DNA from 3 places in the Rhizobium indigoferae genome. Region 2 is predicted to be linked to each of the others. Evidence: predicted binding sites of a transcription regulator. Region 2 holds the regulator's gene; each other region holds the start of a gene.

Region 1 (10,168 bases), on a different replicon from region 2:
TGCGCGGCATCGATCTTGCTCTTGCGACGCAGCCGCCTGAGCGTCACGGCCACCATCCAGTTCAGCACGCGGTCGTGCCAGATTTCAACGTCTGCTTCAGCCGTCCTCGTAATGAGACCAGCCCGCTCCAGCCGGATTCGCATGTCGCTATTGACCCCCGCCTTCGTGCGGGTGGCGGCATCCCAAGGATAGGCACACCTTCCATCAATAGTGTCGGATAGAAGCTCCATGACCAAGGCTTCATCGTCTGGGTGGTCTGACAGACCTCCCAGCTTCCAAAGTTTATCGTAGTAGTTCTCGAAAATTTCGTATTCATTCTGTGGCGCAAACGTGCCTGAGACATCGAACTGAGCGTAAACGTGGGCGAGAACTGGCTTGCAAAGAAGCTGTCTCAGATCATCGGGCAGGTCAGTGAAAGGACGGTCTCGCAACCGTAGAAACTCGCGGAGCTGAACGAACGAGAAGTTGCCAATGGAGCGCACCTTCGAATGCTCACCGCCGATTTGGCTGAAAACTGCGGCTCCAACATTCTCTGGAACCGACATGATAAGACGGAATTTCCGATGGTTCATGATTTCAAGTGAAAGCTCGCGTGCCTCTTCCACCGTCTGAACATTGTCGACGAAAATAACCGCCAGCGGGAGATTGGACGAAAGACCTTCCGTCGCATTTCCAATGATGGACTTCTCCAGTCGCGTGTGAACCACCGTCAGGGAAAGATCCTGGTCGTGGTTCATCCCATCGATCCAGATCCGATCCGCTGCCGACCTAAGTGTTTCGCCGGCATTGCCTTTGGATCGCACGATCACGCTCGGCAAGCCAGCGCGCATGGCAGCCTCAGCGGCGGAACACAAAGCCCAAGTCTTGCCGCTGCCGCTACTGCCAGAAAGCAGGGTTACAGGTTTCTCGCCAAGCTCCAGGAGCGGACGCACGTCATCCTTGCGGCAATAGCCCAAGGAGGTCATTGCAACGGTCAAAGCCGGCAACAAGGCACGCGCGAGCTTAGACCGGTCACGGATAGGCTTGGAGACCAGGCCAGCTTCTGAGAGTAGCTCTTCAGGCGTGATCTCGACATTGCCGATGGCAGACTTGGCGAGCAATATGCCATAAAGCTCTCGACGCTTAGCTGGAATGTTCTCGCGGTAATCAATGACGACCTCAAGAAGAGCGTCGATTTCCTCAATGTAGATATCGTCAGTCGCCTCCATTTTGACAGAAAAGCCGGAGAGTAACCGCCTTACTTTTCGTCGATGTTCCTCGGTGTCCTTGTCCTCATCGTCCGCAAGCTTCCTGCAGATGTAGTTGAAAAATGCAAGGTCCGTACTCGGATGATCCAACCCATCTGCGGCGCTCGGATCGGTAGGCGCATTGAAGAACGGACGCATGACTTTGGTGTCAAGGCTGGCTCCGGCGACGCTGCTTTTTGCCTCGGCGGCCAGCGTCTCGACGACGCGGAACAGATCGTCGTATCGAGCACCCTTGCGCCCGTCGGTCACAAATCGAAAGGAAATTTGGCCTTCGTCGCTTATATGAGGAACGGCTTTAAGGAGGTCGGGCATAACGTCCGAAATCACATCCCTTAGACTCCAGGTGCGCCCAGAGGATCGGGTCTTATATTGTTCAACCAAAAGGTGTCCGCCGTCGAGTACAGACGCATCTCCAGCGCCCGGCTCCAACGTGATCACAACCGTGGAGCTATCGTCGTCGGAGCTAGGATTGAGCGTCGCACGCGAAATGTGAGCAAGGTTAGCAAGGAACTGGTAGAGAAATCCGTTGATAGCTGCCGGACCGCCGGGAGCAACCGACTTAAAACTCGGCGCCACAGGGTCAACTAGATTCGGCTCGTGACCATTGCCTATCGTATCCAATATACTCGCTCCAATTAGACCTCTCCCTAAAGGGGAAAAAGTGTTTAAATATATACAGTAATCATGAGCTCTGATAAGCGTAGCTCACCCGATTTAATCGCCACTCAATTCCCGCCTCTGACCCATTTTGCGTGCGCAATGTTATGCGCAGCGGCCTTGATCGGAGGTATTGGCCAACAGATAGCTAGAGCAGCGTTCGCTGCGCTGACTCTGGTGGAACGGGTTGTTGACCTTCGCCGCGGCGGGCCAATTCGGTCTGAGCGCTGAAACGAATATCGACGTCCCGGTCTCGTGAAAATTCATGCAACGTGTCCAGGCTGAGGCGATCCCAGCCTTTGCCCCGGTCCGGTCCAGATGGCACCCGCGGCAAGAGACCCGGTTCACTGCTCCACGCCAGAAGTTGCTCGAGCGAAGCCTCGTTCAGGAGGTCGCGTAGGTGATGAGCTGTGACATAGGCATCCGGCATGGCTCGATGGGCCGGCAATCCGATTTCGTGTTCCAGTCCTTCCGGCATGCGTTGATAGCGAAGCATTTGATTGGAAAACCGTGGAAGATGGGGCCATACGCGCAGGGCGCATTTCCAGGTACAGATCCATGGTGTGCCGCCCGAAAGCCGGGGAGTGCAGTACCGCTGTTCAAAGGCCGCTCGATGCGCAGCCAAGGCAGCCACGCCTTCGTCAGGACGAAGAACGCTTAACGCAACATCCTTCCAATAGGGTGCCGATGCGACCTGGACGTCCATGATGTGGTGGATTGCCATCGTCTCAGGCGAGATCGGACGGCCGGGATTGATCAGCAACGCGCCTCGTTCATCACCCAGGCGCCACCGCTCATCCAGTCCAAGGACGACGTCCTGCCAGCCGATTTCACATACGTCGTTCGGCCCGTTGCCTGCGGTTTCGAGATCGATGACGCGAATGCGGGAACTACGCATGTTCTGGACTCTGTCTGTCGTTTCGGACCTTCATGGTCACAAATTAAGATCGAGTTGCTGCCGACTTTGCGCATCGTCGCTTCGATCGTTTGTCAGGGATGATAGCGTCACGCCCAAAAGACGCACGGATCGCTTGAATGGGTAAACGCTCGCCAGAAGTTCGGATGCGGCGTCGAGCACGTCCATGTGTCCCGAACAAGGAATAATGCTGGTCCGACTGCGGGTCGCCTGGGTGAAGTCAGAGTATTTGATTTTCACGGTTACGGTCTTGCCGCTGATGCCCTGCGCCTCGCAGTAGCCCCACACCTTCTTGGCAAGTGGCTTCAGCTCGGCCGTCGCGCGTTCGAGATCATCGATATCCTCGACGAATGTGTCTTCTGCTCCCACTGATTTGCGGATCCGGTCGGGTTTGACTTGCCGCTCGTCAATGCCGCGGGCAATGCCATAGAAATAAGGACCGGACTTTCCGAAATGCTCCTGCAGGAAGATGAGCGACTTCGATTTCAGATCGAGCCCGGTTTCGATGCCGAATTTACGCATGCGCTCGGCCGTCGCTGGCCCGACACCATGGAATTTCTTGACGGGCAGGGTTTCGACAAAGCCTGGCCCATTCTTCGGCGTAATGACGGCCTGGCCGTTGGGCTTGTTCAGGTCACTGGCCATTTTGGCGAGAAACTTGTTGTAGGAAATGCCGGCTGAGGCGTTGAGCCCGGTGACCTGCTTGATCTTGGCCCGGATTTCCTTCGCAATCTCGGTGGCGATCTCCATGCCTTTCAGGTTTTCCGTCACATCGAGATAGGCCTCGTCGAGGGATAGCGGCTCGATCAGCGGCGTGTATTCGGCGAAGATTTCGCGGATTTGCTGGGAAACCGCCTTATAGACGTCGAAGCGCGGCGGCACGAAAATCAGGTCCGGGCATTTCCGTTTTGCGGTGACCGACGGCATAGCCGAATGGACACCAAAGGCCCGCGCCTCATAGCTTGCTGCAGCCACCACGCCGCGTGCGGCCGATCCGCCGACGGCGAGCGGCTTGCCGCGGAGTTCCGGATTGTCGCGCTGTTCGACCGACGCGTAAAATGCGTCCATGTCGATGTGGACGATTTTCCGGACCGGGATGTTGCTCAAGTCGTTCATGGCGGCTTCAACGAGAAGGGCTGCGGGTTCGGCGCCTCCTTTTGAAGGTTTTACACCGAAACAAAGAGAGAACATAGCAGCCTTCGCCGCGATATCAACAATCGGAGTTACCGGGTCCTGAATGCGGTGAAACTACTGGCCCGCCAAGGCGTTCTGATCCTGTGACAATAACAGCAGGAGAACAGTCCAATGATCGCAAGCGCTGACCGTCGGTGAAACTCGCCACATACAATGTCAACGGTATCAACGGCCGCCTTGACGTGCTGCTGCGATGGCTCGATGAGGCGCAGCCAGATGTCGTGTGCCTGCAGGAATTGAAAGCCCCAGACAACAAGTTTCCGCGTCGAGAACTTGAGCGCGCCGGCTACGGAGCGATCTGGCATGGCCAGAAATCTTGGAATGGAGTAGCCATTCTAGTGCGTGGACAGGATCCGCTCGAAACGCGGCGTGGCCTGCTCGGCGATCCGGATGACACGCATAGCCGCTACATCGAGGCGGCCATCGATGGAGTGATCATCGGTTGCCTCTATCTGCCCAATGGCAATCCTGCTCCCGGTCCGAAGTTCGACTATAAGCTGCGCTGGTTCGAACGGCTGCATCACTATGCGGCCGAACTGCTCGAGCTAGACATTCCCGTCGCGCTCGTCGGCGACTTCAATGTCATGCCGATTGACCTCGACGTCTACAAACCTGAACGGTGGCGGGACGATGCGCCGTTCCGACCGGAGGTGAAAGCGGCCTACGCCGCGCTCGTTGAGCAGGGCTGGACGGACGCGGTGCGGCACCTTCATCCCGATGAGCGGATCTACACATTCTGGAAATATTTCCGAAATGCCTTTGCCCGCGACGCAGGGCTGCGGATCGATCACTTCCTGCTAAGCCCCGCACTTGCTGACGATCTCAAGCAGGCCAAGGTCGACAAGTCGGTCAGAGGCTGGGACCACACAAGTGATCATGCACCGGTGTGGATCGAGCTGCTTTTGACCGGTCCAGGCTCAGAAAAGGCTCGGCTGGGCGACCGGGTCTCCGGCCTTTGTTACGATCGTTGAGCCGTAAGGCTCCCTGGATGCTATGATCAGCGCATCGTCGGGGAGCGGACGGCCAAGCGCCTTGGCCTCGTCCCATGGCGCGCGCATCCAAACATCGGTCTCTTCCTTTGTCAGCAGGAGGACCGGCATGGCCTTCTCATGAATTGGCTTCACCAGGTTATTCGGATCGGTGGTCAGGAAACCGTAGAGGTCATCGGTTGTCAGTCCGTCCTTGACCTTCCGCACGCTCGTCCATTGTGGGACATGGATGCCTGCAAAGAACATCAGGGGCTTGCTTTCATCGAGCGCGAACCAGGCGTTTGGGGTCCTGCCGCCCTCTTCCTTGCTGGCTGGATCGGGCTCCGCGAAGCTGGTCACAGGGACAAGGCAGCGATGCTCGACACCAAACCAACGCTTCCAGTGCGGAAAATTGAGAGTACGAACATTCGTGGTGCCGCCATCCACCTGCTCACGCAGCAAGGCATCGAAGTCGACCTCCTTGCCCTTGGCGCGCAGTTTTTCGGCCTTCTTTTCAGCTTCTTTCTTGAGAGCGAATAGTGGGGAGGGCAGACCCCAGCGCACATGCACCAGCTGCTTTCTTCCATCGGCCGTATTGCGCACGATCGGCCCCATCTGATCCGGGTTCATTTGGTACGCCGGCATGAGATTGATCATGCTCTCGGCGTCCTGAGCCCACTTGGCAACCCAATCCTTGTCTTCCATGCGGTACAGATTGCACATTCGCGGCGACCATTCCCGTGAACACTGCGAGCATCGTACCCGATGGATTTGCCAAATGCCAACCGGCGGAGGGTGAGTTGCCAATCCGACAAAATTTATTTCCGCTCGACCAAATCGCCGCAATTGGCCCATGGCCATGATTCGCAAAGCGAATCTCTTGGTTCCCTAAAGTTGAGAGATAATATTCCTATTCTCGGTTGCTTGACTCTTCGAGCCCATCGGAACAGATAGAGAACATCTGCATTCGAACGACATGAAGTCGAAACTCCAACACGGCCTTCAAGGGACGCGTGAATGATAACTGCTGCCCGCAACAGGGTAATTACCGATCTACGCGACCGCATAGCCTCTCTCGAGGGCGGTTCGACGAGGAAGGTTGGCTGCCTTGCTTTCGGGGTCTCCGAAATAGACGGGGTGCTTCCGGGCGGCGGTCTGGCATATGGCGCCTTGCACGAATTCGCGGGTGGCGGGTCCGGAACGGTTGATGGTGCTGCCGCCGCCCTCTGCGTGGCGGGGATCGCGGCGCGAACCAAGGGGCAGATCCTTTGGTGCATGACGCGTCCAGATCTGTTTTTCCCGGCGCTGGCGCAGGCGGGTCTTCATCCCGATCGCGTGGTCTTTGCCGAAGCCGATAGGGAAGAAGATGTCCTGGCGACCATGGAGGAAGGTCTTGGTTACGGTGGCCTGGGTGCCGTGGTCGGTGAGCTCGTTCGTCTTCCCATGACCGCGTCTCGCCGGCTTCAGCTTGCGGCGGAGAAGACCGGAACGATTGGGCTGGTCGTGCGACGATGGCGGCGGCAGACAGAGGCATCGGACTTTGGCCAGCCGACGGCATCAACATCCCGATGGCGCGTCAGCGTACTGCCATCGGAAGAACTGCCGGTTCCGGGCGTCGGGCGGCCACGATGGCTGCTGGAGTTGATGAGAGTGAAGGCGGGCGAGTGCGCAGAGTTTATTGTAGGAGCGTGCGATGCCACGGGTCGTATCCATTTATCTTCCGGATCTCGCGATCGACAGGATCAGACGGGCCGACGGCGCGGGAATGCTCACCGCTGAGCGGCCGCTTGTCGTCGTCGCGAAGAGTGGTTCCAAACGCTGGATCGCAGCCGCGGATGAAACAGCCCGATCCGCGGGTCTTAATATTGGCATGCCGGCCGCGAAGGCGCAGGCCATCGTGCAGGGCCTGCAGATGGTCGACGCCGATCCGATCGCGGACACTGCGGCCCTTAGACGCCTCACGCTATGGGCGTTGACGCAGTACACGCCGATCGTGGCAATGGATGCGCCCGACGGCATCGTCATGGACACCGACGGCGCCGATCATCTCCAGGGCGGCGAGGATCTGATGCTGTCCGGCATCGTCAATCGCTTCCGTGCAAAGGGGTTGACCGCGCGGGTGGCGATTGCTGACAGCTGGGGTGCGGCGCATGCGCTGGCACGGGTGAGCCCGCGCGATACCGTGATCGCTGCGCGGGGCGAGACGTCAGGTTTCGTCGAGCGGCTGCCGGTATCATCATTGCGGTTGCCCTCTGAAATCGTCACGGGCCTTCGAACCCTTGGGTTTCAGACGATCGGCGAGCTGTCGGCCACACCACGCGCGCCGCTTGCCCTTCGCTTCGGTCCCGAAATCGGCCGCCGTCTCGACCAGATGTATGGCCGGCTGCCGGAGCCGATCGATCCGATCCGTCCGATGGATGTCATCGAAGTCAGCCGCGCCTTTGCCGAGCCGATCGGCGCTCCCGAGACCATCGCCAAATACGTCTCGCGGCTTGTCGTTGAACTCTGCCAAGCGCTGCAGCAGAAGGGCCTCGGTGTTCGCCGCGCGGATCTTCTCGTCCACAAGGTCGACAATACCATGCAGGCGATCCGCGCCGGAACGGCGAAGCCCGCCCGCAATGTGGCCTGGCTGACAAAGCTCTTCAAGGATCGGATCGAGAAGATCGAGCCGGGGTTCGGGATCGAGAAACTCTCGCTGGTGGCTATCATCGCCGAACCGCTCACTGAAGTGCAGAAAGCGTCCTCCCTGATCGAGGAGGAGATCGTGGATATCGCGCCGCTGATCGACGTGATCGGCAATCGCGGGCAGCGTGTCTATCGCATGGCGCCTGTGGCGAGCGATGTGCCCGAGCGCAGCGTCAAGCGCGTGAGTGCGGTCGCCGAGGAGACCGGGTCGTCATGGACCTTGCACTGGCCTCGACCCGTTCGGCTCCTTTCCCGTCCGGATCTCATTGAAGTGATCGCGCTGCTGCCGGATCATCCGCCTGTGTCGATGACCTGGCGCGGCAAGCGGCGGCGGGTGAAACGTGCCGATGGCCCGGAGCGGATTTTTGGCGAGTGGTGGACGAGAGGCTCCGAGTTCGATGCGGTACGCGACTATTTCGTGATCGAAGACGAGGGCGGCGAACGGTTCTGGATATTCAGGTCGGGCGATGGCATCGATGCGGCGACTGGCTCGCACAAATGGTTCCTGCACGGGATTTTTGCATGAGATATGCCGAACTCCAGGTCACGACACATTTCTCATTCCTGCGCGGAGCATCGTCGGCGGATGAGCTGTTTGCGACCGCCAAGGCGCTCGGCATCGAGGCGCTCGGCGTCGTCGACAGAAACTCGCTGGCCGGCATCGTCCGGGCTCTCGAGGCGTCCCGTGCCACAGGCGTCCGCCTGTTGGTCGGTTGCCGTCTCGATCTGCAGGACGGCATGTCGATTCTCGTCTATCCCACAGATCGTGCCGCCTATTCGCGCCTGACCCGGTTGCTGACGCTCGGCAAGGGCAGGGGCGGCAAAGCCAACTGCATCCTGCATCTCGACGACCTTGCCCTCTATGCCGAGGGCCTGATCGGGATACTGGTGCCCGATCTTCCGGACGAGACCTGCGCGGTGCAGCTCAGAAAGATGGCGGAGATGTTCGGGGACCGGGCTTATCTCGCCCTTTCCCTTCGCCGGCGGCCGAACGACCAGATGCGGCTGCACGAGCTGTCGAACATGGCCACACGCTTCAAGGTGAAGACCGTTGTGACGAATGACGTTCTTTTCCACGAACCGTCGCGCCGTCAGCTGCAGGACGTCGTCACCTGTATTCGCACCAGAACCACGATCGACGATGTCGGTTTTGAAAGGGAGCGCCACGCCGACCGCTTCCTGAAGCCACCGGAAGAGATGCAGCGGCTGTTCCCACGTTACCCGGAAGCATTGGCCCGGACGAGGGAAATCGCCGATCGCTGTCGGTTCTCGCTCGAGGAACTGACCTATCAATATCCTGAGGAGGCAATCGTCCCAGGCAAGGACGCGCAAGCGTCTCTTGAGCACTATGTGTGGGAATGCGCGCCTACGCGGTATCCGGAAGGTCTGCCAGACAGCGTTCTGAATATCACCCGCCATGAGCTCGACCTCATCCGGGCCATGAAATACGCACCCTACTTCCTGACCGTGTTTTCGATCGTCCGATATGCCCGCAGCCAAGGCATTCTCTGCCAGGGGCGGGGATCTGCCGCCAACTCCGCGGTCTGTTACATTCTCGGCATCACCTCCATCGATCCGGAGACAAATGACTTGTTGTTTGAGCGATTCGTTAGCCAGGAACGCGACGAGCCGCCGGATATCGACGTCGATTTCGAGCACGAACGGCGTGAGGAAGTCATCCAGTGGATCTATAAGACCTACACCCACCAGAGGGCAGCGCTTTGCGCGACCGTGACACGGTATCGTGCGAAAGGGGCGATCCGCGATGTCGGCAAGGCACTCGGTTTGCCGGAGGATATGATCAAGGCTCTGTCATCGGGCATGTGGTCCTGGTCGGCCGACATGGTCGGCGACCGGAATCTGCGCGAACTCAACCTCAATCCCGACGACCGCCGCCTCGCATTGACGCTGAAACTTGCGCAGCAGCTGATGGGCGCCCCCCGGCATCTCGGCCAGCATCCCGGCGGTTTCGTGTTGACGCATGACCGGCTCGACGATCTTGTCCCCATCGAGCCGGCATCGATGGCCGACCGGCAGGTGATCGAATGGGACAAGGACGATGTCGAAGCCCTGAAGTTCATGAAGGTCGATGTCCTGGCGTTGGGGATGCTGACCTGCATGGCAAAAGCATTCAAGCTGATTGAGGAGCATAAGGGCGAAACGATCGATCTGGCGAATATCGAGCAGGAAGACTCTGCGACCTATGCGATGATCCGCAAGGCCGACACGCTCGGCACCTTCCAGATCGAAAGCCGGGCTCAGATGGCAATGTTGCCGCGGCTGAAGCCGCGGACCTTCTACGATCTCGTCATCCAGGTTGCCATCGTCCGGCCCGGGCCGATCCAGGGTGACATGGTGCATCCGTACCTGCGCCGTCGCGAAGGCAAGGAACCGGTCGGTTATCCGACGCCCGAACTGGAAGCGGTGCTTGGAAAGACGCTCGGCGTGCCTCTCTTCCAGGAATCGGCAATGAAGGTGGCGATGGTCTGCGCAGGCTTTAC
Region 2 (10,168 bases):
CGATTTCTCCGAGCTGTCGATCATGGGCATCACCCAGGTGCTGAGCCGGCTGCCGAAGCTCTATACTTTGATCCGCCAGACGACGGCTGCCATCATTGCCGCAAAGCCCGATATTCTTCTCATTATCGACAGCCCGGATTTCACCCATCGCGTCGCCAAGCGTGTCCGCACCGCGCTGCCCGATCTGCCTGTTGTCAATTACGTCTGTCCGAGCGTTTGGGCCTGGAAGGAATATCGCGCCACGCGCATGCTCGGCTACGTCGATCATGTGCTCGCCGTCCTGCCCTTCGAGCCGGCAGTGATGCGCACGCTCGGCGGGCCTGAGACCACCTATGTCGGCCATCGCCTGACCGCCGATCCGGCGCTGCTCGAAGCGCGGCGGCTGCGCGCCGGGCGCGCACCCGTCGACGAAGCGGGTAAGACGATCCTGATGCTTCCAGGGTCAAGATCCTCCGAAATCAGCAGGCTGCTGCCGTTCTTCGAGGACGCGGCCAGGGAACTCGTCGCCCGCAACGGCCCGATGCGTTTCTTGCTGCCCACCGTGCCGCACAATGAAGCGCTGGTGAAGGGTCTCGTCGCCGGCTGGGCCACGCCGCCGGAGGTCGTGGTCGGATCCATGCAGAAGTGGAAGGCCTTTGCCGAAGCGGATGCCGCGATGGCGGCTTCCGGTACGGTAATCCTCGAACTCGGCCTTGCCGGCGTGCCGACGGTGTCCGTCTATAAGACGGATTGGATCATCAGCCTGCTGACCAAGCGCATCAAGGTATGGACGGGCGCATTGCCCAATATCATCGCCGATTATGCCGTCGTGCCGGAATATCTGAACGAGGTGGTCCGCGGCGCCAGCCTGGCGCGCTGGATGGAGCGGCTGTCGGCCGATACGCTCCAATTGAAGGCAATGAACGAGGGTTACGATCTCGTCTGGCAACGCATGCAGACCGAAAAGCCGCCCGGCGAGCACGCCGCCGAGATCCTTCTCGACGTGCTGAAAAAGAAAAAACCCGGTCGTTTCTGACCGGGTTTTCTTTTCGGTTCTTTTAAAGCGATCAGCGCTTCGAAACCGGGATGTAATCGCGCTTCGGTTCGCCGACATAGAGCTGGCGCGGACGGCCGATGCGCTGTTCCGGATCCTCGATCATCTCGTTCCACTGCGCGATCCAGCCGACGGTGCGGGCAAGCGCGAAGAGCACGGTGAACATGGTCGTGGGGAAGCCCAGCGCCTTCAGCGTGATGCCGGAATAGAAGTCGATGTTCGGATAGAGCTTCTTTTCGATGAAATATTCGTCGGTGAGCGCGATGCGCTCCAGCTCCATCGCCACTTCGAGCAACGGATCATCCTTGATGCCGAGTTCGCCGAGCACTTCATGCGTCGTCTTCTGCATGATCTTGGCGCGCGGATCGTAGTTCTTGTAGACGCGGTGACCGAAGCCCATCAGGCGGAACGGATCGTTCTTGTCCTTGGCGCGGGCGATATATTCCGGAATGTGGTCGACCGAGCCGATCTCGTTCAGCATGTTGAGCGCTGCTTCGTTGGCACCGCCATGCGCGGGGCCCCAGAGGCAGGCGATGCCGGCGGCGATGCAGGCGAACGGGTTGGCGCCCGACGAACCGGCGAGACGGACGGTCGAGGTCGAGGCGTTCTGCTCATGATCGGCATGCAGGATGAAGATGCGGTCCATGGCGCGGGCAAGCACCGGATTGACCACATATTCCTCGCAAGGCACGGCAAAACACATGCGCAGGAAGTTCGAGGCGTAGTCGAGGTCGTTCTTCGGGTAAACGAAGGGCTGGCCGATATGGTACTTGTAGGCCATGGCGGCAAGCGTCGGCATCTTGGCGATCATGCGCAGGCTGGCGACCATGCGCTGGTGCGGATCGGTGATGTCTGTGGAGTCATGGTAGAAGGCCGACAGCGCGCCGACGCAGCCGCACATGACGGCCATCGGATGCGCATCGCGGCGGAAGCCGGTGAAGAAGCGGCTCATCTGCTCGTGCACCATGGTGTGGTGCGTGACGCGATAATCGAAATCCTTCTTCTGCACGGTGGTCGGCAGTTCGCCGTAAAGCAAGAGGTAGCAGACCTCGAGAAAGTCGCCATGTTCGGCGAGCTGCTCGATCGGATAGCCGCGATGCAGCAGGACACCTTCGTCGCCGTCGATGTAGGTGATTTTCGATTCACAGGATGCAGTCGACGTGAAACCCGGATCGTAGGTGAAGGAAGCCGTGTTCTTGTAGAGGGCACCGATATCGATGACGCTCGGTCCGATCGTGCCGCTTTTAACGGCAAGGTCGACTGATTTGTCACCGATTTTTATTGTAGCGCTTTGATCCGTCATGCTGATCCTCCGAAATGGCGGTGGCGCCATAAAAGCGCCATAGGGGTTAAGCGTCCTCACCGATAGCTATATGATCGCGAGGCTAATGCCAAGTTACCGTGATGGCATTTTGTGCATTGCAGTATCACCTTTTAGGCACTGCAGCGATGAGCCGCATGCATATCGGAAGCCGATGATTCGACTGCTCTTTTGGCTCTTTCAATTTTCCCTCACTTTTCAATCGATTATTCTTGCCGGATTTGATTGGCGGTTGCATTCTGGCTGTCTGGGCGAGTGACCTTGGGCAGCACATGCAGGAGTTGACGACAGTCGAATTGCGGCCGGAAGCAGGCGCCGGCCTTGCCGACTCCGCCGGTTTTTCTCCGCCTGTCGTGGTGACGCGGCCGCCAAGGACGCAGTCGGCGACACCGTGGCGCCACCGGCTGCCGGCAGCAGCCTCGCAATCGCTGCGTGGTGGCATGCGCATGCTGGGCGAAGAGGCGGACCATGGCCGCCTGCTGCTGTTCTCACCGGTCTTCCTCGGCGCCGGCTCAGCCTTCTGGTTTCTAGCGGCATCGGACTTCCCGCTCGTTGCATCGCTGCTCTGCCTGTTGGTGCTGACCGTCGCGGTTCTCATCGCCAGCCGCAGCCCGGGCGGCATTGCGGGCAACGCTGCTGGCGCTTGCACTTGTCGCCTGCGGCGTGGTCTCGGCGCAACTCGAGAGCCGACGGGCTTCGACCGTGATCCTCGATTCATCAGTGACGACGACGGTGACCGGCCGTGTCGAGCGGCGCGAAGGCGATGGTCGCGGGCGGTGGCGCTATATTCTTGCCGTCACCGGTACTGAGGCGCCGGAGGTGAAGCGGCCGCCGGGGCGCATAACCGCGATCGCCCGCGGCGCGGACGCGCCTTTCGAGATCGGTGATATCATAACCGGCAGGGCACGGCTGACGCCGCCAGCAGGTCCAGCGCTTCCTGAGCTCAACGACTTCTCCTTCGGTGCCTATTTCGATGGCATCGGCGCCAACGGCTTCTGCTACGGTGCGCCGACAAAGGTCGATTTGCAGGCAGGTCCGCAAGCGGCCAGATCGACGACGGAAGCGCTGCTCGAAGGTCTCTACCGGCTGCGCAGCGGTATCGGCGACCGCATAAGGTCGATTCTGCCCGGCGACACCGGCGCTTTTGCCGCTGCTCTGGTGACGGACGAGCGGCGCGCCATCTCGAATGAGACGACGGAGGCGCTGCGCCAGTCCGGTCTGGCTCATATCATCGCTATCTCCGGCCTCAACATGGCGCTGTCAGCCGGCATCTTCTTCGTCGGTTTCCGCATGCTGCTCAGCCTCTTTCCCGGTGTCGCCCAAGCCTATCCGACCAAGAAGATCGCCGCTGCCGGCGCGCTCATCGCCGTCACGGCCTATTTCCTGATCTCCGGCTTTGCCGTCTCGGCCGAACGCGCCTTCATCATGATGGCGATCATGTTGATTGCCGTCTTCTTCGACCGGCCGTCGATCAGCCTGCGCAATGTCGCTCTCTCGGCGCTCGTCATTCTCGCCATTTCACCGTCCGAGGTCTTGGGTCCGAGCTTCCAGATGTCCTTTGCTGCGACATTGGCGTTGGTATCTGGCTACCAGCTGTGGAAGGACCGGCGCGTCCGCGAAAACGCTTTCCTGAAGCTGCCGGTGTTTCGGCCCGTCGTTACGGTTGCGGGTTTCTTCGGCGGCGTCTTCCTGACCTCGCTGATCGGCGGCTTTTCCACCGCGCTGTTTTCGATCGAGCATTTTCATCGCCTGACTGCCTATGGCCTGCCGGCAAACCTCGCGACGATGCCGATCATCTCCTTCATCATCATGCCGGCCGGGTTGCTGGCGATGCTGCTCATGCCTTTCGGTCTGGATGTTTTGCCTTGGAAGGTCGTCGGATTCGGCCTCGATCTGGTGATCGCGATCGCAAAGACGGTGTCCGGCTGGGGTGGCGACATCGGCATCGGCCGCTTGCCCGCTTGGTATTTCGCGATAGCCGTCGCAGGCTTTCTGCTGCTGACGCTGCTCCGCACCCGGCTGCGCCATATCGGCACGTCGATCATCGCGATCTCGACGCTCGTCCTCTTGCTTCTGCCGGTTCCCCGGCCGCCGGATCTGGCGATTTCGGAGGATGGTGGTCTCGTCGCAATCGTCGAGGCGGGGGCCATGGCTTCCAACCGTGAAAGACCGCCGGATTTCATCTTCGACCAGGCAGAGAGCGCTGGTCCTGCCGACGCATCACCCGCCGAAGATCTGGATGGTCCTGCTATCCCGCCGGAGGGAGAAGACCGCCGCGTCAGGCTTTCCCGCGATCAGCAGAACGAAGCAAGGTCGGCGATGCGGGCGGCTGCAGCTGGTGGTGAAGCAAACCGCTTTTCCTGCGTCAAGAAGGCCTGGTGCATATCAAGGCTTGGCAATGGTCACGTGGTTGCTGTCATCGACAATGCCGCCTATCTCGGTCCGGCATGCGACGCGGCCGATATCGTCGTGACGTCGGTCCGCCTGCGCTTCAACAGCTGCCGCTCAGGGGCGACGCTCTTCACCGGCGAAACGCTGCGCAGGACCGGTTCCGTCGAGTTGCGGTTCGCCGACGCCGGCCTGGAGGTCGCAACCGCATTCGATGCATTGTCGCGGCCATGGATGCTGCATCGCGCCTATGACTGGCGCAGCAACAGTTTTGCCGAATCCAGAATGCCTGATGTCAGTGATAGCGGCGAATGAGGCCGACGAGCTTGCCCTGAACCTTGACGCGGTCCGGCCCGAAAATCCGGGTCTCGTAAGCCGGGTTGGCCGCCTCCAGCGCGATCGAGGCGCCTTTGCGGCGGAAGCGTTTGAGTGTCGCTTCTTCGTCGTCGACGAGAGCAACGACGATGTCACCAGGACTTGCGGTGCTGCCGTTGCGAATAATCACGGTGTCGCCGTCGAAGATGCCGGCGTCGATCATCGAATCGCCCTTGACCTCGAGCGCATAATGTTCACCGGAACCGAGCATGTCGGCCGGAACGACGATGTCGTGGGTGTTGTTCTGGATCGCCGAGATCGGAACACCGGCGGCGATACGGCCCATGACCGGCACGGAGACCGAGTTGCCGTTGTCGGCGACGGGTTTTGCGGGAGCAGGAGTGGCGACCGGCTGCGGCTTGCCAAGGCTGCCCTCGATGACGCTGGGCGAAAAGCCGCGCCGGGGCTGAATGCTGGGGCTGTAGGCCTCCGGAAGCTTGATAACCTCTAGCGCGCGGGCGCGGTTCGGTAGGCGGCGAATGAAGCCACGTTCCTCGAGCGCCGTAATCAGCCGGTGAATCCCGGACTTGGAAGCGAGGTCCAGGGCATCCTTCATTTCGTCGAAAGATGGCGGAACGCCGGATTCCTTCATGCGCTCATGAATGAAAAGGAGAAGCTCCTGTTGTTTGCGCGTGAGCATCGACGTTGTGACCTCGTGATTGAAACAAATCCAGAACAGACACTATATGTTCCATATGTGTTCCGCAAGTAGCTAAATTTCCGTAAAACTTGGCGCCAACTCGTTGAGATTTTTATTTTCATTCGCCGGATTGGGACACATGTCTTGCATTGAGGGGCGCGCCATCGCACATCTCTTGCCGTTTCCAGGAGAGGATATCATGAACGAGCGTTCCGCCAAGCCGCACCCGCTGGATCATGTGGTGCTGCCCGTCGTCAATATCGATCTGGCGCGCGAGAGGCTTGGCAAGCTCGGCTTCACCGTTGCCGCCGATGCACGCCATCCCTTCGGAACGGAAAACGCCTGCGTCTTTTTTGCCGACAAGACCTATCTGGAGCCGCTCGGGATTGCGAGTGTCGAGGAGAGCGAGGCCTCAGCGCGGCAAGGCAATGTTTTCACGGCCCGCAACCGGGCCTTCCGCTTCCGCTGCGGCGAGGAGGGGCTTTCGGGGCTTGCTTTCGGCAGTAAGGATGCCGGCGTCGATCATCAGAACTTCGTCGGCAACGGATCGAGCGCCGGCGAGATGCTGCAGTTCACCCGGCCGATGAGGATGCCGGACGGTTCTGAGAGCATCGCCGGCTTCAAGCTGGCTTTTGCCGGCGACCTGCGAGCGCCCGATCTGTTCCTTTTCAGCGTCGAGCGCGTCAATCCGCTGCCGGCCGACCGCGGCGCGCTGGAGACGCATGCCAATGGCGTCACCGGCATTGCCGAGATCGCGCTCTGCGCGCCTGATGCTGCCGCATTCGGAGCCTTCGTCGGCCTTGCCGTGGCGCAGGCGGCAGTCGAGAAAACCGGTTTTGGCGTTAATATTGCTGCGTCGAACGCGAAAATCAGCCTGATGACGCCGGAAGGGCTGGAAGCCTATTTCGAGATCGCCGGCTCATCCGCCGATCGCGGCCTGCGTGGCCGGGCAATCCTCTTCATTGTCGCCGATCTTGCCGTGACAGAAGCGCATTTGGCTGCTAACGGGGTGACATACACGCGCAAGAACAATCGCATTCTGGTGAAGCCCGCGCCCGGGCAGGGCACGCTCTTCGCCTTCGAGGAGACACGATGAGCACTGAGACGAATTCCGAAGTCAAGATCGGCGAAGGCCAAGGCCAGGTCACCTTTTCCAATACCGGCCGCCTGTCGCTGATTGCCGGTCCCTGCCAGATGGAGAGCCGCGACCACGCCTTCATGGTTGCCGGTACGCTGAAAGAGCTTTGCGCAAAGCTCGGCATCGGCCTCGTTTACAAGAGCTCTTTCGACAAGGCGAACCGCACCTCTCTTTCGGCTGAACGCGGCATCGGGATCGAAAAGGGCATGGAGGTCTTTGCTGACCTCAAGAAGGAATTCGGCTTTCCTGTCCTGACCGACGTTCATACCGCCGAGCAATGTGCGGAGGTGGCAAAGGTCGTCGACGTCCTGCAGATCCCGGCCTTCCTTTGCCGCCAGACCGACCTTCTCATCGCCGCCGCCAAGACCGGCCGCGTCGTCAATGTCAAGAAGGGCCAGTTCCTCGCTCCCTGGGATATGAAGAACGTCCTGAAGAAGCTCAACGCCAGCGGCAATCCGAACGTGCTGCTGTGCGAGCGTGGCGCCTCCTTCGGTTATAATACGCTGGTTTCCGACATGCGTTCGCTGCCGATCATGGCGGCGATGGGCGCGCCCGTTATCTTCGATGCGACCCATTCCGTTGCGCAGCCGGGCGGGCAGGGCGATTCCTCCGGCGGTCAGCGGGAATTCGTGGAAACACTGGCGCGCGCAGCAGTGGCTGCCGGTATTGCCGGCGTCTTCGTCGAAACCCACCAGGACCCCGATAATGCACCTTCGGACGGCCCCAATATGGTCTATCTCAAGGACATGCCGCGGCTGCTTGAAAAGCTGCTTGCCTTCGATGCGGTCGCCAAGGTTTGACGTTCAACAGCCTGACATGATCGTGCTATAGGCATGTCGCGAAAAAGTGTGCAGCGGTTTTGCGACAATGACATGCGGAAAGCCAAAGACCTAAAGCGTGGCAAGCGAATCTGAAAGATCGCGACGCGCTTTAGGCGAGATCCGAACGCTTTCGAAGGCTGGAAATTGCAGCATTGTAATTTGCACGCCTTCGACTAAGACAGGTTTCGAACCGACTTATCACCACCCACCGAGCAGGAAGAACCCATGACTGCAATCACCGATATCATCGCCCGCGAGATTCTCGATAGCCGTGGCAACCCCACCGTCGAAGTCGATGTCTATCTCGAAGATGGCAGCATGGGCCGCGCGGCCGTTCCCTCGGGCGCCTCGACGGGCGCGCATGAGGCGGTCGAACTGCGCGACGGCGGCAAGCGCTACCTGGGCAAGGGTGTCGAAAAGGCGGTGGAAGCCGCCAACACCGAGATCTTCGACGCGATCGGCGGCATCGACGCCGAAAACCAGATCCAGATCGACAACATCATGATCGAGCTGGACGGCACGCCGAACAAGTCGCGCCTCGGCGCCAACGCCATCCTCGGCGTGTCGCTCGCCGTCGCCAAGGCTGCTGCCCAGGCGTCCGGCCTGCCGCTCTACCGTTATGTCGGCGGCGCTTCCGCCAGCCTGCTGCCGGTGCCGATGATGAACATCATCAACGGCGGCGCCCACGCCGACAATCCGATCGATTTCCAGGAATTCATGATCCTGCCAGTCGGCGCCGATTCGATCGCCGAAGCCGTGCGCATGGGTTCGGAAGTCTTCCATACGCTGCGCAAGGAACTTGCCGCGCAGGGCCATAACACCAATGTCGGCGACGAAGGCGGTTTCGCACCGGGTCTGAATAGTGCTTCGGAAGCTCTCGACTTCATCATGAAGTCGGTCGAGAAAGCCGGCTACAAGCCGGGCGAGGACATCTACCTCGGCCTCGACTGCGCCTCGACCGAATTCTTCAAGGACGGCAGATACGTTCTCGAAGGGGAAGGCCGCACGCTGGAATCGGGCGCCATGGCCGAATATCTGGCTGAGCTCGCCGCCAAGTATCCGATCATCTCGATCGAGGACGGCATGGCCGAAGACGATTGGGACGGCTGGAAGACGCTGACCGACCTGACCGGCAAGAAGACCCAGCTCGTCGGCGACGATCTCTTCGTTACCAACTCCGCCCGTCTTCGCGACGGCATCCGCATGGGCGTCGCCAACTCGATCCTCGTCAAGGTCAACCAGATCGGCTCGCTGACGGAAACGCTCGATGCCGTCAACACGGCGCACAAGGCGGCCTATACCGCCGTCATGTCCCACCGCTCCGGCGAGACCGAAGATTCGACCATCGCCGATCTCGCGGTCGCCACCAACTGCGGTCAGATCAAGACCGGCTCGCTGTCGCGTTCCGACCGTCTTGCCAAGTACAACCAGCTGATCCGCATCGAAGAGGGCCTCGGCCCGCAGGCTCAGTATGCCGGCCGCTCGATCATTCGCGGCTGATCGGATCTGATGTTCAATGGTTTAACCCGCGCCTTTGAACTGACCCCAATAAGTTGGACGGTTTAAAGGCTGGTTAGATTTAAGGGCTGAGTTCTGTATTGCACAGGGCTCAGCCCTTTGAGTTTCAACTTGATGCGCTGATGATTGTAGTAGTGGATGTAGTCGTCGATGCCGTCTTTCAGGCTTTTGATGCTGACGAAGCGATTGGGATGAAAGAGCTCGGATTTAAGGGTGGCAAAGAAGCTTTCCATGGCGGCGTTGTCGAGGCAATTGCCTTTGCGTGACATGCTCTGGGCGATGCCGCATTTTTGAAGCTGTCGCTGATAGGCTGGCATCTGGTAGTGCCATCCCTGATCGGAGTGCAGGATCGGCTTGTCATTGCTCCCCAGCCGGCTCAAGGCTTTGTTCAACATGCTTTCCACCAGTTTGAAGACCGGCCTTGTGGTCGTCTCGTAGGCGATGATCTCGCCATTGTAGAGGTCCATGACCGGCGAGAGATAGAGCTTCTCGCCGGCGACCTTGAACTCGGTGACGTCGGTGACCCATTTCTGATTGGCTGCCTGCGCAGTGAACTGCCGTTTGACGAGGTCGGGGGCTGTGCGCCCGACGTCACCTTTGTAGGAGCGGTATTTCTTCGGCCGTACCAGCGATTTCAATCCCATCTCGACCATCAGGCGCTGGACCGTCTTATGATTGACCGTCTGCCCGAGCTGGCGGATCGCCGCCGTCACCCGGCGATAGCCGTAGCAGCCCTTGTGAGCCTCGAAGATGGCTTTGATCCTGTCCTTGAGCGCAGCATGCCTGTCGGCCAGCTGCGACATCCTTTGCCGGTAGTAGAACGTGCTGCGGGAAAGGCCCGAAAGCTTCAGCACGTCGTCAAGCGGATAGAGTGGCCTTAACGCCTGGACGACTTGCGCTTTTTGAGCGCTGGTTGCTTGCGCGTTAAGGCCTC
Region 3 (10,168 bases), 2.3 Mb from region 2:
CAACAGGATCACGCGCGGACGCATGATGTGATCGCTGCCCGAAAGCCGCGCCACCGGGTCGCCCAGCCAACGGATCAAACCGTCCGAACCGATTACCAGATCGCTGTTGCCGGCGGCATGCATCCGGGCCGCGCGGGCTTCGAACTCGAGCCCGAGCGCCTTCTGCGACGCAGCCTGAACCGCCTTGGCATCCGGTCCGTCCGTTCCCGCCACTGGCGTGAAACGGAATCCGCTCAACTGCCCTACATGATGTCCTTCAACGAAGACATCGCCATTCACACTGATTTCAGCTTCCAGCATCGCATTCTCTCTCAGGCGCTTCATGAGCACAGATGTCCTGCGATCAACAAAGCGTTTCGTCAACCTTTCATGTAACGCGTCGGACAATCGATCTTCGATTTCCCGCGTCTTTTCCTGCCAGTGTGTCGGATCGGCAAGCCAACCGGGCCGATTCGAAACGTAGGTCCAGGTCCTTATCTGCGCGATTCGCGCCGAAAGCGTGTCAATTTCCCCATCTGTTCGATCGGAGCGATGAACCTGCTCCGCCAGAAACTGCTCGTTCACCGTGCCATAGCGGACGAGATCGGAAAAGAGGGTCGCGATAAGATCGGCATGTTGTGCTGGGGTGATACGCCGATAGTCGGGAAGCGCGCAAGCCTCCCAGAGTTTTTCGACGCGCGCCGGCCTGTCGGCGAGATCGATGACCTCGGGATAGCGCGAAAGCTGTTCCAGCGCCTGATGGTCGACCGCAGGCAGCGCCCGCGTCAGCCCCGGTACGCGCGGTCCCACCTCAAGGCTGGCGCGCAGCGATGCGATTGAGGAGAAGTCCATCTCCGTCGTCCGCCACTGCAAAACCTTGACGTTGTCGAACTCGTGCCCCTCGATGCGCTGCACCAGCTCATCGTCGAAGGGCGAGACCTGTCCGGTGACGCCGAAGGTCCCGTCCCGCACGTGTCGCCCGGCGCGCCCGGCGACCTGGCCGAGTTCGCCAGGATTGAGATTGCGGAATTGGTAACCGTCGAATTTCCGGTCCTGGGCGAAGGCAACGTGATCGACATCGAGGTTGAGGCCCATGCCGATCGCATCGGTCGCCACCAGATACTCGACGTCGCCTGCCTGATAGAGCGCCACCTGCGCATTGCGGGTGCGCGGGCTGAGCGCGCCAAGCACGACCGCGGCGCCGCCGCGCTGCCGGCGGATGAGCTCGGCGATGGCATAGACCTCGTCGGCGGAGAAGGCGACGATGGCCGAACGCTGCGGCAGCCGGGTGATCTTCTTCTGCCCGGCGTAGAAAAGATGCGAAAGCCGCGGCCGCTCGACGATATTGATGCCGGGCAGCAGCTGCAGCAGAATCGGCCGCATCGTCGCCGCACCGAGCAGCAGCGTTTCCTCTCGGCCGCGAAGATGCAGGATGCGGTCGGTGAAGATATGGCCGCGCTCGAGATCGCCGGCGAGCTGCACCTCGTCGATCGCGACGAAGGCGGCCTTGGTCTCGCGCGGCATCGCTTCGACGGTGCAGACGGAAAAACGCGCATTGGGCGGCGAAATCTTTTCCTCGCCGGTGACCAGCGCCACATTCTGCACGCCGACCTTCTCCACCACCCGCGTATAGACCTCGCGCGCCAGCAGCCGGAGCGGCAGGCCGATCACGCCCGTCCCGTGCGCAACCATGCGCTCGATGGCATAATGGGTCTTGCCGGTATTGGTCGGCCCGAGCACCGCGGTCACACCGCGCCCACTCAGAATCATCGGCTGCGAAGTCAGAGTCATGAGTCCATGCAAATGAGGCGGGTGGCCCCAGGAAAATCTCGGCTCCTCGATGGAAGCCAGTGAACACATGGACAGCTGCCGCCGCAAACGCAAGGGCAGATTTCAAAATGCCTCGGGGATTACGACCTTTGCGAGTCCCGTGGAGCGCCCGAATTGCCGATTCGGAACAGCGTGAGAACGAATCAGCGACGAATCGGTGACTCCAGCTGATTCAGCTTTTGTTCACGGCTAAGTATTGATTTTGAATCACTTTTTCCCACTAGATGCTGAATCATGAGACTCTCTCTTGTTCGTATTTTCGCTATCGTGAGTGACCGATTCCCGCCTGATCTTGAACAAGCGAAAATCCGCCCGAAATTAACCTCTCGACCAAAGCCGGAACGAATCGGAGACGAATCGCTGACTCCGTCGTTTTCGCCTTTCGTTCACGGCCACATCTGGTAGCAGCTTCAGGTCCGGGCGCTAGATGCGGATCGGCGGCAAGGGCCTTCGTTCCACCTCATCGCACCGGCATTAATCTTTCGGGAGCCGGATTCAGATCGCGTTAAACTGCGGCAGCCGATACGGGTGCCGAGTGCAGGCGTTGATCAAAGAGGGAACGAATCGCTGACGAATCGGCGACATCACGATTTTCCCGCTTTGTTCACCGCAACATATTGTATTTAAAGGAGTTTTTAACCATACGGGTGATTTCCCGGGATGGTCGAATTCGACCGATGCTGCCGACCGTTCGTGAAAGCGGCCATGCTCCTCAGAAAACCGCAAACAAGGTTTCGTCACATTTCGAGAGCTTAGCCGGGAACAAAAATCGCCAATAAGTGTTTCTCGTCCATTCGAATTGCAGATGAAATGAAGGGAACACACTATGCTCGGCACGATACTTCTTGTTATCCTTATTCTGCTTCTGATCGGAGCCCTGCCGAATTGGGGTTACAGCCGTGGCTGGGGCTATGGACCTTCTGGCGGTTTGGGGCTAGTTCTCGTCATTATCATTATCCTTGTACTCATGGGCCGCGTCTAAAGGCCTACAAACCTGGGGAGTTACGACATGATGAAGAAGATTGTTCTTATTGGTGCGCTCGTCGGCGCTCTGGCATCCTGCACGGCGACCGAGCAAGGTACGGCGATCGGCGCCGGCACCGGTGCGGTCATTGGCGGTGTCGTCACCAACAGCTGGGGCGGCGCAGCCGTCGGCGCCGTTGCAGGCGGTCTGACCGGTGCTCTGATCGGTCATTCGGTCGAACGCCGCGGCTACTGCGTCTATCGCGACCGCTACGGCCGCCGCTACGAGGCTCGTTGCCGCTAATCGGCAAAGGCATATCGGACTCCCGACGGGCGCTTCGGCGCCCGTTTTCTTTGCCGCTCACACCCGTCAACGAGTCGTTGACACTCGGTTGCGAAAGTCGAATCTACCGCCGCCCAACGGGCAGGCCCATATCTCCTTCACGAGCGCAACGGACAGGCAGAGCCGCCCGGCGCACCGGAAAGGAACGTTTCCATGATCCAGATTTTCCTGAATTCCCTCGTCGCCGCTCTCATCGCATCGGCTTTCCTGACGACCGCGATATCAGCCCTCAGCAGCGGAGACCGCTCGCTCGCCAAAGTCCCAGCCAGAGTTCGGAAACAGCGACATCCAAACACCGACCGCCGGTCTTGATCCAGCAAATGAAATAAGCGATGGCGCGTCTCCCGGCGCGTCATCGCTTTGAATCTGCCGATAATCCGTATTACCGACTCGAGGAATGGAATTGCCTAGGCGAAATACTGTCCACCATTGGCCGTCAGCGTCGAACCGGTGATGAAGCCGGCATCGTCGGAGACGAGGAAGGTGACGCAGCGCGCGATCTCTTCCGGTTCGCCGAGACGACCGACGGGGATCTGCGGAATAATGCGTTCATTCAGCACCTTCTCCGGCACGGCAAGCACCATTTCCGTTCCGATGTAACCGGGGCAAATGGCGTTGACGGTGATGTTCTTGTTTGCCCCTTCCTGGGCCAGCGCCTTGGTGAAGCCGAGATCGCCCGCCTTGGCCGCCGAATAATTCACCTGGCCCATCTGGCCCTTCTGCCCGTTGATCGACGATATATTGACGATACGGCCGAAGTTGCGGTCACGCATGCCGGTCCAGACCTGATGCGTCATGTTGAACAGGCCGGTGAGGTTGGTATTGATCACCTCGTGCCACTGCTGCTGCGTCATCTTGTGGAACATCGCGTCGCGGGTGATGCCGGCATTGTTGACGAGGATTTCGACAGGCCCGATCTCGCTTTCGATCCTGGCAATTCCCTCGCCGCAGGCGAGGTAATCCGAAACATCCCATTTGAACACCGGAACGCCGGTGACATCATGGAAGGCTTTGGCCTTCTCGTCGTTGCCCGCATAGCTGGCCGCGACCCTGTATCCGGCGTTTTTCAGTGCCATGGATATTGCCGCGCCGATGCCGCGTGTACCCCCAGTGACCACAGCCACTCTGCTCATGTTCCGCTCCCCTTTTGTTTTTTGCCCCGCCGCGTGGCGGGATCTTCAATCAAACATGGATCGTATGCTATTTAAAGCGCTTCAAAGCACATGGCCACACCCATGCCGCCCCCGATGCAAAGCGTGGCAAGACCTTTCTTCGCACCGCGGCGCTTCATTTCGAACAGCAGCGTGTTGAGAACGCGCGCGCCCGAGGCGCCGATCGGGTGGCCGATCGCGATCGCCCCGCCGTTGACGTTGACGATCGACGGATCCCACCCGAGATCCTTGGTGACGGCGCAGGCTTGCGCCGCGAAGGCCTCGTTGGCTTCAACGAGATCGAGATCGTTCACCGACCAGCCGGCCTTCTCGAGCGCCTTGCGCGAAGCCGGGATCGGTCCGGTGCCCATGATCTGCGGATCAACACCTGCCGTTGCCCAGGAAACGATGCGAGCGAGCGGCTGGATGCCGCGCCGGACTGCCTCCGCTTCACTCATCAGCACCGCCACAGCGGCACCATCGTTGAGGCCGGACGCGTTCGCGGCCGTAACCGTGCCGTCCTTGTCGAAGGCCGGGCGCAATTTCCCCATCGCCTCCAGCGTGGCGCCGTGACGGATATATTCGTCAGCATCGACCGTAACGTCGCCCTTACGTGTCTTGATGACGTAAGGGATGATCTCGTCGACGAAGCGGCCGGCCTTCTGCGCTGCCTCCGCCTTGTTCTGCGAGCTGACGGCGAATTGATCCTGGTCGTCGCGCGAAAGCTGCCACTGGCGCGCAACATTCTCGGCGGTGATGCCCATGTGGTAGCCGTGGAAAGCGTCGGTCAAGCCGTCCTTGATCATCGTGTCGATCATCTTCATGTCGCCCATCTTGACGCCGCCGCGCAGATGCGCGGCATGCGGGGCCATCGACATGGATTCTTGGCCGCCGGCAACGATGATCTTGGCGTCGCCGGTGGCGATCTGCTGCATGCCGAGCGCAACCGCGCGCAGCCCCGAGCCGCAAAGCTGATTGACGCCCCAAGCGGTCGCCTCCTTCGGAATGCCGGCCTTCATCGCCGCCTGGCGGGCCGGGTTCTGGCCCTCGCCGGCGGAGAGCACCTGGCCGAGGATCACCTCGTCCACCTCGCCGGGATCGACGCCGGCGCGCTCGAGCGCGCCCTTGACGACGGCCGCCCCGAGCTCATGCGCGAGAACCGTCGCGAAAGCGCCGTTGAAAGCGCCGACTGCTGTTCGCCCTGCACTGGCGATGACGATGGATGGATTGCTCATGGGGACGCTCCTCGTTTTCGTCTCACTTACATAAGTGGAAACTGGCAAAGCTTGGAGCACAAGTCAAACGCGAAGACCGGCTGCCGTCATTTTTCGGCAGCAGCCCGCGAAAGCCCGATTCATCTGCTCTGTGAAAGGTTTGCCGCATCGCACAAAGAGATTGTCACCGGCCTTCTTTTGCGTTTACAGTCTCAACTGGAGGAATATCCATAAATCAGACGGGGGTTCAGGAGACTGATATGGCGAAGCATGAGGGTCAGATTGTTATCAAGAAATACGCCAATCGCCGCCTATACAACACGGGCACCAGCACTTACGTGACGCTGGAAGACCTGGCGGAGATGGTGAAGAAGGGCGAAGAATTTACCGTACAAGATGCAAAAAGCGGAGATGACATCACCCATTCGGTGCTGACCCAGATCATCTTCGAACAGGAATCAAAGACCGGAAACACACTGCTCCCCATCTCCTTCCTGCGCCAGCTCATCACCTATTACGGCGACCAGATGCAGATGGTCGTGCCGAGCTTTCTCGAACATTCGATGCGCTCCTTCACCGAACAACAAGCCCAGATGCGCGAGCAGGTGACCCGCGCTTTCGGCGAAACGCCGCTCGGCAAGAACCTGCAGTTGCCGATGCAGATGGTCGAGGACCATGTTCGCCGCAACACCGAGCTGTTTCAGCAGGCGATGCAGATGTTCTCGCCCTTCATGACGCCGCCTGCCAAGGAAAGCCGCAAGGCCGAGGCCAAGGATATCGACGAGCTGAAGGAACAGCTCCGCGCCCTTCAGAACAAGCTCGACAACCTATAGTCCGATCGAGACATCCCGCCCGGCGCTTCGGATCGACACGGCAAAACCGCCGATGACATCGATCAGAGCGATCGTCATCAAAATGAAGAATACCTGCGTCGCAGCATCCCGGACGAGCAAAAACTCGACCAGGAAGGCGATGAAGACCAGCATCGACAACATGTGGTTGACGAGATTGCCGGGACCGGTTCTGGTCGCTTTGAGAATTTCGAAGAACAGCACGACAAGTGCGATGACGATGAAAAGATCGCCGAGCGCCATGCTCCAGATCGCGCCCGAGATCATCGACAGCACGATGATATCATGCTGCAGTGCCGGAATGCCGCCATCGCCCATCAGGCCCAGCATCGCCAGATTGTAAAGAATAAACGGGATAATCATCAGGGGCATGGCGGCTATCATCGGCAATCTCCCAGCGCATCATGCTTTCCGAAAATCGGATGCGATTTTCGGAAAGCATGATGCGTAGCTTCAAAGTGCTACAGCGTCCTTGGCGTCTGAAAAGACGCGCGGCACAGTAGCGCGCAAGAAGAATACTGCCGCAAACCGTTGTCTGACTGCAAGTCATTGCAAATATTATATTGTCGAAATGCAAAAGGCCGGCATGACGCCGGCCTTGAAACTTCGATCGGACAAGCCGGATCGGGAAATTATGCGCTTTCCTTCGGCGTCAGGACCTGGCGGCCGCGATACATGCCGGTCTTCAGGTCGATATGATGCGGGCGGCGCAATTCGCCGGAATTCTTGTCTTCGACGTAGGTCGGAGCCTTCAGTGCGTCTGCCGAACGGCGCATACCGCGCTTGGACGGGCTTGTTTTTCTCTTCGGTACAGCCATTTCACTTACTCCACTTGCGGGCAAAACATTCCCACGGCCAGACTGGCGGCCGAAACGGACATGTCGCGATTTCGGAATTTGGCGCGCTTATACATGCAAGGGGTGGCCTTGACCAGTCCCCATACGTATTTTTTGCGAAGCCGATGATTCCAGGCTCAGACTTCGTCTTCCGGCACGATCCAAGGCTCGGCGCGGGCCGCCTCTTCCCATTTCCGCCAGGCCGGATGCGCCTTCATGGTCTCCATATAGGCCAGGATATCGTTTCGGCTGACGAGATCGTAGATGTCGAACCGGTTGACGACAGGCGCAAACATCGCATCCGCCCCGCTGAACGCGCCAAACAGAAATGGTCCGCCGGATTGCTGCAGCAGGTCGCGCCAGATCGTCTCGATGCGGCTGATATCGGCGTCGACACCATCCGGCAGCGCGATCTTGCCCTTCGGCCGGCGGATATTCATCGGGCAGGCGCTACGCAGCGCCCGGAAGCTCGAGAGCATTTCCATCGAAACCGAACGGGCGAGCGCCCGCTCGGCACGATCCCTCGGCAGAAGGCCGGCGTCCGGATAAAGCTCGGCGACATACTCGATGATCGCCAGCGATTCCCAGATCTTCAATGCGCCGTGCTGCAGGATCGGCACCCGCCCGGTCGGCGAAATCGCCTTGATATTGGGATTGCCACCAGGATAGTCGAAGGGGATCAGGACTTCCTCGAAATCGACGCCGGCGCCCGTCAGCGCCATCCAGGGCCGGAACGACCAGGAAGAGTAGTTCTTGTTGGCAATGTACAGCGTCGGTTTATCCATGGGCCTCTCCCGTTCAGGCTTCGAAATCGAAAATCAGCAATTCGTGGAAATGGTTCATATCCTCGAACACGCAGAATGCCGGCGGGGTCAGCTCGAGAACAGGGGCCTTGCGGCGGATATCGTCGGCCACCTCATCGAGCATCGCCTGCCAGCGCGGCAAGGCTTCATCCTCCAGCCGTTCGATCGCATAGGCAAAGGTCATGTGGAACTTGTATTCCTCATGGCTCGGCTGGCGATAGCCCAGAAGATCAGCCAGCGCATTGCGCCAGGCGCGCATGACCCTGCGGTCGTTCTCCGTCGCCCCGTCGACGAGCAGGCCCGATGGGCGAGCGTCGACGATGGCGACCTTGAAGGGATCGAACATCGAGAAACCTTCGAGCCTGGCCGCCATCAGCGCGGTCATGTCTTCGATCGGCGTATCGAGTGGGAGGTCGCCCGGCCAGGAATCCTGCCGGCGCCTGGTCTCGATGACACCTTCGAAAAGCGTCATGTGAATGCTTGATATCGGCGTGAAGAGGAACTGCGGGGCCTCGGGCATCGCCAGATATTTCTCACGCGCCTCGATCAGCGCCGTCTGCGTCTGCGAGCCCTTCTCGAGATGGCAGACGATGGTGTTGCCGGCTTCCGGCAGAAAGCCGCCGACCTTGCGATAGCGGCTGCCGAGATGGACGGGCGGGGTCGGATTATGCCTCTTCGAATAAAGGAGGAGTTCGGGCGAAAACGTCGTGGTGGTCATGGGCGACTCGGGGGCTCTGGTTGGACTGCATTCGCCCATATGGCAGAACCAAGAATGTCAGATGACACTTGCCGCTTCTAGAGCATGATGCCGAAAAGTGTGAGCGGTTTTCGGACGACATCCTGCTCTAACGACAAGTTCTGATGTCAATCATAGATGCACCTGATGTAGTCGCCTGAACCTTGTGCGCGTCTCTCGATGACGCCGGCCAGCCGGCGAAGGCCTCGTCCAGGCTTGCCGGCATTGCGGTCGATCGGGTTCGGCAGCGAGACGGCAAGCAGCGATGCCTGGCGCCGCGTCAGCTTCGAGGCCGGCACCTTGAAATGATGCTGGGCCGCGGCCTCGATGCCGTAGATGCCGGGACCCCATTCAGCAATGTTGAGATAGATTTCCATCAACCGCCGTTTCGACAGGACGAAATCCGTGGTCACCGCGAGCGGAAGTTCCAGCGCTTTGCGCACGAAGGAGCGGCTGTTCCAGAGGAAGAGGTTCTTCGCCGTCTGCATCGGAATGGTACTGCCGCCGCGTGTCGCCTGACCTTTCAGCGTATCCTCGACCAGCATGCGCATTTCCGCCCAGTCGACGCCACCGTGAAAGCAATATTGCCCGTCCTCCGACATCATCACCGACTGCACCACAACCGGGGCGATGTCATCAAGCGACACCCATTGCCTGTCGTAACCACGCAGCAGCACGAGATCGCGCAGCATCAGCGTCGAGACGGGGTGAATGAAGGGCAGCAGATAGAAAAAGATCAGTGCATAGGGAAGGATCAGCAAGATCAGCACGGCAAGAACAATGCGTTTCAACACACGCCGGTCTTCGAACCATCGCCGACGAGCCGGCATGTCGACGCTGTCCTCTCTCTCTGGCGCTATATCCAATGTCCCCAAGTCCGATTTCGCTCCTGTCGTTCTCATAACGCCTGTGCAGAGCTTATGCCAGAGTGCGTGGCGAATCTTGCTGCCGCCATCGACAATTCCGTTGCAAGCCCGTGGGCGCTCATGCCAAACAGCGCCCATGGACGCGAACCGGGACACTTTCGAGACGAGGCTGAAGAACAACGCCCACGAGATCGAGGCGCTGCTCGACCTATTGCTCTCGCCGAGCAGCCTTTCCGATGAAATCGCCAGGCCCGAGACGCTGCGCGATGCCATGCATTATGCCGTGCTGAACGGCGGCAAGCGGCTGCGCCCGTTTCTCGTCGTCGAAAGTGCAGCTCTTCTCGGCGGCGACGCAGAGGCGGCACTTCGCGTCGGCGCCGCCCTTGAATGCGTTCACTGCTATTCCCTCGTGCATGACGACCTGCCGGCCATGGACGATGACGACCTGCGCCGCGGCAAACCGACGGTACACATCAAGTTCGACGAAGCGACGGCAATCCTCGCAGGCGACAGCCTGCTGACCTACGCCTTCGACATCATCGCTGCGCCGGAAACGACCCTTCCCGATACCAGCAAGGCATCGCTGGTGCTGGCCC

What was found. The regulator LexA, encoded in region 2, represses DNA repair genes until DNA is damaged. The targets are predictions, from matches to a motif close to TGTTCNNNNTGTGTTCNG.
Region 1: the regulator LexA is predicted to act here: its motif matches at 5,925-5,942, upstream of U5G49_RS32455 (ImuA family protein).
Region 3: the regulator LexA is predicted to act here: its motif matches at 1,933-1,950, upstream of U5G49_RS21330 (helicase-related protein).

The regions. Positions count from the first base shown of each region.
Region 1 is NZ_CP140637.1:1,223,648-1,233,815, reverse strand. It holds gene U5G49_RS32480 (hypothetical protein) at 1-1,868, opposite strand, end outside; gene U5G49_RS32475 (exonuclease domain-containing protein) at 2,053-2,802, opposite strand; gene dinB (DNA polymerase IV) at 2,839-3,936, opposite strand; gene xth (exodeoxyribonuclease III) at 4,149-4,985, shown strand; gene U5G49_RS32460 (SOS response-associated peptidase family protein) at 4,932-5,705, opposite strand; gene U5G49_RS32455 (ImuA family protein) at 6,000-6,761, shown strand; gene U5G49_RS32450 (Y-family DNA polymerase) at 6,676-8,193, shown strand; gene U5G49_RS32445 (error-prone DNA polymerase) at 8,190-10,168, shown strand, end outside.
Region 2 is NZ_CP140635.1:1,752,468-1,762,635, forward strand. It holds gene lpxB (lipid-A-disaccharide synthase) at 1-1,015, shown strand, start outside; gene gltA (citrate synthase) at 1,047-2,336, opposite strand; partial or broken gene U5G49_RS09040 (ComEC/Rec2 family competence protein) at 2,627-5,057, shown strand; gene lexA (transcriptional repressor LexA) at 5,038-5,757, opposite strand; gene U5G49_RS09050 (VOC family protein) at 5,957-6,853, shown strand; gene kdsA (3-deoxy-8-phosphooctulonate synthase) at 6,850-7,695, shown strand; gene eno (phosphopyruvate hydratase) at 7,942-9,216, shown strand; one part of gene U5G49_RS09065 (IS3 family transposase) at 9,279-10,168, opposite strand; one part of gene U5G49_RS09065 (IS3 family transposase) at 10,168-10,168, opposite strand, start outside.
Region 3 is NZ_CP140635.1:4,332,484-4,342,651, forward strand. It holds gene U5G49_RS21330 (helicase-related protein) at 1-1,770, opposite strand, end outside; gene U5G49_RS21335 (DUF3309 family protein) at 2,636-2,791, shown strand; gene U5G49_RS21340 (YMGG-like glycine zipper-containing protein) at 2,819-3,076, shown strand; gene phbB (beta-ketoacyl-ACP reductase) at 3,523-4,248, opposite strand; gene U5G49_RS21350 (acetyl-CoA C-acetyltransferase) at 4,320-5,501, opposite strand; gene phaR (polyhydroxyalkanoate synthesis repressor PhaR) at 5,741-6,313, shown strand; gene U5G49_RS21360 (hypothetical protein) at 6,308-6,715, opposite strand; gene rpmF (50S ribosomal protein L32) at 6,964-7,149, opposite strand; gene U5G49_RS21370 (glutathione S-transferase family protein) at 7,305-7,952, opposite strand; gene U5G49_RS21375 (DUF1868 domain-containing protein) at 7,966-8,688, opposite strand; gene mtgA (monofunctional biosynthetic peptidoglycan transglycosylase) at 8,835-9,572, opposite strand; gene U5G49_RS21385 (polyprenyl synthetase family protein) at 9,709-10,168, shown strand, end outside.